DNA from 2 places in the Nostoc sp. CCY0012 genome. Region 2 is predicted to be linked to the other one. Evidence: riboswitches for the same ligand, from Rfam matches in the RefSeq annotation. Region 2 holds a riboswitch; the other holds the start of a gene.
The links. Region 2 has a riboswitch for cobalamin ahead of ACM0OS_RS16675 (DUF1636 domain-containing protein). Riboswitches for the same ligand answer to the same signal wherever they lie in the genome.
Positions count from the first base shown of each region.

Region 1: linked by a shared signal. The riboswitch ahead of cobG (precorrin-3B synthase) and the one ahead of ACM0OS_RS16675 (DUF1636 domain-containing protein) in region 2 are both predicted to bind cobalamin.

Region 1 is NZ_CAWUDM010000039.1:38,327-42,719, forward strand. Features, by position in the region: gene ACM0OS_RS13370 (PAS domain S-box protein) at 1-676, shown strand, start outside; gene cbiE (precorrin-6y C5,15-methyltransferase (decarboxylating) subunit CbiE) at 694-1,905, opposite strand; cobalamin riboswitch at 1,977-2,135, shown strand; gene cobG (precorrin-3B synthase) at 2,186-3,652, shown strand; gene ACM0OS_RS13385 (precorrin-8X methylmutase) at 3,680-4,306, shown strand; gene ACM0OS_RS13390 (precorrin-2 C(20)-methyltransferase) at 4,309-4,393, shown strand, end outside.
Region 2 is NZ_CAWUDM010000054.1:13,255-17,647, forward strand. Features, by position in the region: gene ACM0OS_RS16655 (hypothetical protein) at 245-391, shown strand; gene ACM0OS_RS16660 (hypothetical protein) at 479-871, shown strand; gene ACM0OS_RS16665 (late competence development ComFB family protein) at 995-1,357, shown strand; gene ACM0OS_RS16670 (cobalt-precorrin-6A reductase) at 1,320-2,108, opposite strand; gene ACM0OS_RS16675 (DUF1636 domain-containing protein) at 2,160-2,570, opposite strand; cobalamin riboswitch at 2,596-2,759, opposite strand; gene hemB (porphobilinogen synthase) at 2,836-3,843, opposite strand; gene ACM0OS_RS16685 (hypothetical protein) at 4,143-4,393, opposite strand, start outside.

The DNA.
Region 1 (4,393 bases), on a different contig from region 2:
CCAAGTCAGCGATACAGGCAAAGGTATTAGCCCCGAATTTTTGCCATATATATTTGATTATTTTCGTCAAGAAGATGGTTCAATTACCAGAAAATTTGGCGGGCTAGGGTTGGGATTAGCCATTGTGCGGCAGTTGGTAGAGTTACATGGTGGCACTGTTGCGGCTGATAGTTTAGGCGAAGGTCAGGGAGCAATTTTTACTGTCAAACTCCCTTTGTGTAAACACGTAGCAACTTATCACCAGACATCGCTGCAACCAGAGATAGGCACAGATAATGCATCCCAGGAAGCAACTTTAGATTTAAGTAATATGAAAATCTTAGTTGTAGATGATGATGCAGATTCGCTCAATTTTATCGCCTTTGCGCTGAAAATCTATGGTGCAGAAGTCACCAAAGTAGCATCAGCATTAGAAGCATTGCCAATTATAGTCAAGTCCCCGCCAGATGTTTTAGTTAGTGATATCGGGATGCCCCAGATGGATGGCTATGAATTTTTACGCCAACTTAGGGTTTTGCCGCCAGAAACAGGTGGAAAAGTGCCGGCCATCGCCTTGACAGCATTTGCCGGCGAGTATGATCAAAAACAGGCGATCGCTTCAGGTTTTCAAATGCATATACCTAAACCAGTCGCACCAGAAGCTTTAGCCGCAGCAGTTGTTCAACTAGTTAAATAGTTTTATTAGCTAAAGTCTTACGGTTTTATGACTATCCATTGGGTAACAGGAGCCATTGCCCGCCAACCTAAAAATTTACCAATGGGTTCTGCCCTTTGAATGGCAATGCGAGTTAAATTACCGCCAACTTTTTCATACCATTGAAATAAGGTTTGTTCGCCTTCTACGGTGACAACATTAGCAACCAATCTTCCACCCGGACGTAATGTTTGCCAACAGATATCAAACAATCCCTCGGCTGTAACTCCACCGCCAATAAATATGGCATCAGGTGGAGGCAAGTCTTTGAGGGTTTGGGGTGCTTTCCCCGTAATGATTTGCAGATGGGGCGTTCCTAAAGCAGTGGCATTATCGGCAATGTATTGGATTCTAGAAGCATTTTGTTCAATGGCGATCGCCCGACATCGAGGATGAGTCCGCATCCATTCAATGCCAATGGAACCGCAACCTGCACCGACATCCCACAGCAGTTCTCCTGGGTTGGGTGCTAAGGTTGACAGGGTAATGGCCCTAACTTCCCGCTTGGTTAACTGTCCATCATGGTGATAGGCATGATCTGGTAATCCTGGGACTCTAGCTAAAGGTATCACCCCAGGAGCAGCAATACATTCAACTGCGATCGCATTCAAAGGAGCAATTTCCGTTTGATTCCACGTTGCAGCAACACCTTTGACTATCCGTTCATCAACACCACCCATGTGTTCTAATACAGTGATTTTACTATCACCATAGCCCCGATTTGTCAATATCTCAGCCACCATTGCCGGCGTATCTTGACCCTCACTCAAAATTAATAGTTTGGCTCCAGGATAAATATAAGATTGCAGCAGCGAGGCTGGACGACCGCACAAACTCAAAGTTTCTACCTCAGTTAAAGACCATCCCAACCTCCCACAGGCCAGGCTGAAAGTAGAAGGTGCAGGAATAATCGTAATTTCGTCAATGGGAATTTGTCGGGTTAAAGTCACACCGATGCCATAAAACATGGGGTCACCACTGGCTAAGACACAGATTGATTGACCCCGACGCTGGATGATATCGGCAATGGAAGTGCTGAGGGGAGATGTCCAGGCTATTTTTTGGCGTTGGTCGTTTGGAGGTAACATAGCTAAATGGCGATGGCCTCCGAAAATCACTTCTGCTTGATCCACCAAAAAACGAGCGATCGCACTTAAACCCTGTAACCCATCTTCACCAACACCCACAATCGATAGCCACTTCCCTGACATAGAATTTACTGTCTAAATTACGAATTACGTTCGCGTAGCGTTTCCGAAGGAAATATTACGAATTACGAATTAGTCTCAACGCCTACTCATGTTAAATTACAAAAGCTGAGAGTTGGGAAAGTCCGGTGAGATTCCGGGACTGTGCCGCAGCTGTAATGGTAAGGCAAAAGCAGAAAATTCCCTTTTTTACTTTCCAAGTCAGAATGCCAACTTCAGCAGTGTCCTCAAGACACTAAATAAATATCTAATCCCTGCGTTGCACGGGGAAGGAGTTGCTGTTTTGCTGTCCGGTTTTGCCACTTGTCCTGGCTTGTTTTATGATACACGCGCCCAAGATGGGATATTATCTCGCATCAGAATACCAGGTGGGATTCTGGATAGTAAACAGTGTCATGCCATCGCAGACATAGCAGATCAGTGTGGGGGTGGCTATGTGGATGTAACTAATCGTGCTAACCTACAAGTCAGGGAAATTCGCACCGGGATCGATGCCGCAGTTCTGAAGCATTTACAGGATATGGGTATAGGTTCTCGCAATTCTGCTGTTGATCATATCCGCAATATTATGACCAGTCCCACAGCTGGTATTGATCTGCAAGAATTAATTGATACTCGTCCCTTTGTGCAAGCTTGGGATAATTACATAGTCGAGCATCCAGAGTTATCAGGACTGTCGGCCAAATTCAGCGTGGGTTTTGATGGTGGTGGTACAGTTTCAGTGGGCGATCGCCTCAACGATATCATGTTGGCGGCGGTCTTAGTGGCAGATAGCGTTTACTTTCGTCTTGCTCTCAGCATTGGCCCTAAAGGAAAGCCACCCGTTGATCTGGGAATTTTGTTACCACCAGATAAATGTTTATCAGTTTTGGCAGCTTTAGCTGAAGTCTATCTCACTCATAGTGATCCTCACAGTCAGCGTAAACAGCGTCTACGAGAAGTAGTGAATAATTTGGGTTGTGAAAATTATCTTCAGCAAGTTGCACAAAGACTGCCTTTTCCTTTATTGAAGACTAACTTTACTGCTGTGCCAGTAGAAAATAAGTATGGGCATCTTGGTATTCATCCCCAGCGTCAACCAGGTTTATTTTATATTGGTGTAGTTCTGCCTCTGGGTAGACTAGAAACTAAGCAAATCCGAGGTTTGGCTGATTTAGCAGAAAAATACGGTAATGGTATTCTCAGACTGACACCTTGGCAGAATTTGCTGTTAACTGATATTCCCCAGCAATGGCTGATTCATGTCAAAAGTGAATTAGTTAACTTAGGATTAGATTTCTCAGCCAGTAACCTCAAAAGTGCCTTAGTGGCCTGTTCTGGTAACAAAGGTTGTGCATCTGCGGCTACAGATACCAAAGCTGATGCATTGAAATTAGCAAAATACCTCGAAACTAGAGTTACCCTGAATCACCCAATTAATATTCACTTTAGCGGCTGCGAAAAATCCTGCGCCCAACATACTAATAGTGACATTACCTTAGTCGGTGTCAGCCTAGAGTCAGATAATAAAACTGTGGAAACTTATGACATTTATATTGGTGCAGGTGACAGCAACCAAAAATTTGGACGGGAAATTTATCAAAATGTAACCGTTGCCGAACTTCCTAGACTGATCAAGCAGATGCTACAAGTGTATAAAATCCAATGCCCAAATCCCGATGAAACCTTTGGGAAATTTGTCAATCGCTATGAAATTGCTCAATTAAAACAGTTATTCTCTTCAACTTACAGCCAGAAAATTTGTTTCTAATCTCCAGTCCCCAATCCTTAATCTCCCATGCCTGACTACATCCGAGACGCTAACGAAATTTACAAAACCTCCTTTGCAATTATTCGAGCCGAAGCTAATCTAGATGTGCTGCCACCCGATGTCGCTAAAGTTGCAGTGCGCCTCATTCATGCCTGTGGAATGACGGATATAGTCACTGACCTAGGATATTCCCCAGAAGCAGTAAAATCTGGACGCGCAGCACTAGCAGCAGGAGCGCCAATTTTATGTGATTGCCGCATGGTTGCCGAAGGTATTACCAGAAGCCGATTACCTGCAAATAACCAAGTTCTCTGCACCCTTTATGATGCGGAAGTACCAGCAATAGCTAAACGTTTGCGGAATACGAGATCGGCAGCGGCCCTAGAATTATGGCGCTTGCATCTCGAAGGGGCAGTGGTAGCCATTGGCAATGCGCCTACAGCACTATTTCGAATGCTAGAAATGTTAGATGGACGAGTGCCGAGGCCTGCCCTTATTTTGGGCTTTCCGGTGGGGTTTGTCGGTGCCGCCGAATCCAAAGCAGCCCTGGCAGCCAATAGCAGAGGTGTACCATTTTTAACATTACATGGTCGGCGTGGTGGGAGTGCGATCGCCGCCGCCGCAGTTAACGCCCTAGCAACAGAGGAAGAATAATCATGCAAACCAAAGGCCGTCTCTATGGAATTGGTGTAGGGCCTGGTGATCCAGAACTATTGACATTGAAAGCATTGCGACTATTAC
Region 2 (4,393 bases):
GGAACGAAACCCAACATTTCCGGGGATTTGTTGGGTTTCGCTATCGCTTAACCCAACCTACTTTTCCTCTTAAGTGAACCGTATTGAGGTAAAACCTTGATTTTCTGTGCTTTCTGCCCAGGAAGTTCGGCGAAACTCAGACGAGCCGCCGACTTAGTTTGTATAGCCGCGATTTATAATCGCCAGGGCTAGATGCTTTTAAGAAAACCATTTTATGTCTATTCCTAGAATAGAACTGTAAAAAATGCAATCAATAATAAATATTTTTCAGCAGTTAATTACTTACATCTCAGAAGCAGTTAATAAAATTTTCAGCCCTAGAGATGATGATTATCCAGAAACAGGAGTACAACCATTTGAGGGAGATCCATCTGATAAAAAGCACCATTAAAAGGTCTTTGTTAGTTGGGTAATAATTCACATGTGCTGGATTTTCAGTGACTTGGCGACTTTATCTATTACTGAAAAGGTTAGTACAATGACTGTAGTTAGGAAAATTAATCATGAGTTAGCGATCGCGGGACAAATTACACCACAACAATTCCAATTAATAGTTGATGATGGTTATAAGTCTGTAATTAATCTCCGGTCGCCAGATGAAATAGACTTACTCGATCATGAACAAGAAAAAATGGAATTTTTCGGATTAATATACATTAATTATCCGACTAAAGTTGAAGAAATTACCCATCAAGCTGCCTTTGAGATATTTCAGATAATTAAAGAACTACCGAAACCCATGCTTATACATTGTGATAATGCCATTCGGTCAGCAGCTATCGTATTTTTATATATTGCTAACAAACAAGGAATTGATTTTGAAACAGCATGGCAAAGGGCGCTTGATTTAGGTTTGCTAGAGTTTAAATAAGTGAAGTAATTTAAATTGAAATTAGCTTTTTTAGATAAGTTATATTACTTGCTTTATTTATTAAAAAACCCTAAATTTAGCAACATAAAATCATAAGCCAGCAAAAAATAAAAGGTGCTAAAAATGACTAAAACTCTTGTAAATGTTACCCTAATCATGGTAAATCAAGAGCTAGAAACCATTCTAGAAACTTATCCTAATCATCCACATCAGGAAGCTTTTTCACACCCTGACATCAGGCAATGTCTCATTGCTTATATTCTCAATAGAATCCCTAACCATTACATCACAGTTGATCAAGAAGCAAAAGACAAAGTATTCACTAACTTAAATGATTTGTGGCACTCAATCGAACACAAGTTGCACATCGAAGCCATAATTCACCAAGGAATTGAGAAAGTTTTGTGTGAGCAAGCACAAGAGGTTAATCGGCATATTCCAGAGGTAGCTAATCCCAGTTTGATAGCATCTGATTGGTTTGGGTAGTCCCACCAAATTCCTGTAACTTCTGAGAAAGCCATACTAGAACATCATCAACATCTGTAAGTTGCTCTCCTGGCGGTGTCACGGGACGATTTACCATGACTACTTTCAGTCCCAATTCCCGTGCTGCCACAATTTTGGCATAGGTAGCATCACCACCGCTATTTTTGCTAACGATGGTGTCAATGTTGTGGTGAATCAAAATTTCCCGCTCATTATGCAAGTAAAAAGGCCCGCGATCGCACAAAATTATCCCCGGTGGTACTAAGGCATTTGCTTGGGGAGGGTCAATCATTCGCATCAAAAACCAAATTTCTTGCAGGTGAGCAAAAGCCGGAATTTCTTGCCTACCAATAGTTAAAAATACCCGGTTTGCCTGATTTACTAAAGCTGCGGCTGCGGCTTGAATATCTTCCACTTCGAGCCAGCGATCGCCACTTACCTTTTCCCAAGGTCGGCGAATCAGTTTCAACCGGGGTACATTAGCTTCTGTGGCGGCCTCCGCTGCATTGAAGGCAATTTGATGAGCAAAGGGATGAGTAGCATCAATCAACAAATCAATCTTCATTTGCCGCAGATACTTAGCTAGTCCAGCCACACCACCAAAACCCCCAATTCGCCAATCACCCAAGGGAACTGATGGTTCACGGGTACGACCAGCTAAAGAAGTAATTGCCTCAATTCCTGGCATCGTCGCTACTCTAGCAGCTAATTCTGTAGCATCGCTGGTTCCACCCAGAATTAAAACACGCATCACCATACTCTTCTCTGGGGTCGTTTTTCTGGGGACAGTTTTATCCAATATCTAGAATGGGGGAATTTTCGCTAAAACTCCTTTTTTCAGTGGTTCTGGTCTTTCTGACCAAGGTAACAAACCATCAGGTTTAGCGTAATATTGACTGGCACAGTCTAATACAGCAGATGCAGTGCCATCAACGGCTAAATCACCAAATAAATATGTTAATTTGCCATTACTAGCAAAGGCGACAACACAAGAACGATTACAAGCACTCATACATTCAACTTCTTGAATGGGAAATTCATCTCGTAATTCCCAATTTTGTGCTAAATCTTGAAGATTTTTGAGTAATTTTTCACCCCCGCTTTCACCTAGACGTTTTCCATTTTCCCAAACGCTAGCGCAGGTTTTGCAAACAAATAAAGTATGGGTGGCTACACCCAAAGAATTAGTATTGGCAGTATGAGCAGCAGTCATCTGTACCTCGCAGATGTGTAGAATTTAACAGTATACTGAGTTCGGCGGGCGTTCTGACTGGGAAACTCAAAAGGTGTTTGATCTTTTGCTTTACCTTCACAGCTGCGGGACAGTGCCGGATTTGCACCGAGCTTTCCCCTTTACCTCTAGTAGCTGACCTCTACTAGAACCGAATGTTTTATTTATCTTATCACTAATGCCAATAATCGTTTCAGTACACGTTACAAAATTTGTACTATTTAAAACTGGCAAAAAACAAAATTACTTAAGCCAAAATTAAAGCTACTTCTTTGGCAAAGTAAGTCAAAATTAAATCTGCACCCGCTCTTTTCATACTAGTTAAAGTTTCCAAAATTATCTTTTTTTCATCAATCCAACCCATGCGTGCAGCGGCTTTAATCATGGCATATTCACCACTAACGTTATACGCTGCTACAGGTAGGTTTGTGGCGTTACGGACTTGATGAATGATATCGAGGTAAGCTAAAGCAGGTTTTACCATGACAATATCTGCTCCCTCAGCAATATCTAATTCCACTTCTTTTAAAGCTTCTTTGGCATTAGCCGCATCCATTTGGTAAGTCTTTTTATCACCAAATTTGGGAGCAGAATCTAAAGCATCGCGGAACGGGCCATAATAAGCAGAAGCGTATTTAGCAGAGTATGCCAAAATTCCCACATCAATATAACCTTCTGCATCCAGCGCTCGACGAATAGCACCGACTCTACCATCCATCATGTCGGAAGGTGCGACGAAATTTGCCCCAGCTGCTGCTTGGGAAATGGCCATTTTCACCAACACTTCCACGGTAGGATCATTGACGATAGTACCCTTGTCATCGATTAAACCATCGTGACCATGAGTAGTGAAGGGATCCAGCGCCACATCAGTTATGACGATCATGCCTGGAACTGCTTTTTTAATAGCTTTGACAGTCCGCTGGACTAAACCATCTGGGTTGTAGCTTTCTGTCGCATGGTCATTTTTGAGTTTTGCGGGAATTACTGGAAACAGAGCGATCGCCTTAATTCCTAAACCCGCAACTTGCTGAACTTCGTTTAACAATAAATCTAGGGAATAGCGATAGCAATCAGGCATAGAAGCAATTTCAAATTTTTTCCCCTCACCTTCAGTGACAAACATCGGATAAATCAAGTCGTTGACACTGAGAATTGTTTCCCGCACCATGCGCCGTAAAGTTTCTGTCCGGCGTAGACGACGAGGGCGATAACGCAGGATATCGGTTGCAACTGAAGGATTTATAGAGGTCATACTCAACGCTGAATGATATTGATTATCATTATTTTTGCATAAAATCGATAGCTCACAATATCCTAATTGCCAATGGAGCAGTATTTTTTCCAAGACGAAGCTATCCAGCGATGCGGTTGAAATTTTCCCACACACCAAAAAATATCGAACAAGGAATTGAAATTCTCGGTCGTCTGCTCAAGAAATATCTAACTCCTAGCTTGAGAAGCTGTAATTTTAAGTTGTAAAAATTAGCCCCTAAAAGGAAATATTCTTTCAGTTTCTAGGCTCTTAAAAATAAACTTACATGCTTTAAATTCTCAAAATCTATAACCCACACCGCCTTGTACAGAAATAGCGGCACCGCCACCACCTCCACGATAGGCATCAAAAGCAATAATGGCGTTACCAAAAATCACAGTATTACTATTGGGGACAATGTAATCAATACCTGGTTGTAAAGCAAAACTGATTTTATTTCCCACAGGAGAAGAATTATCTCTGTCACCACCAGCCAAAACTAAACCAGCCCCTAAGTAGGCATCAGTTTGCCAATTTATCGGGACATCGT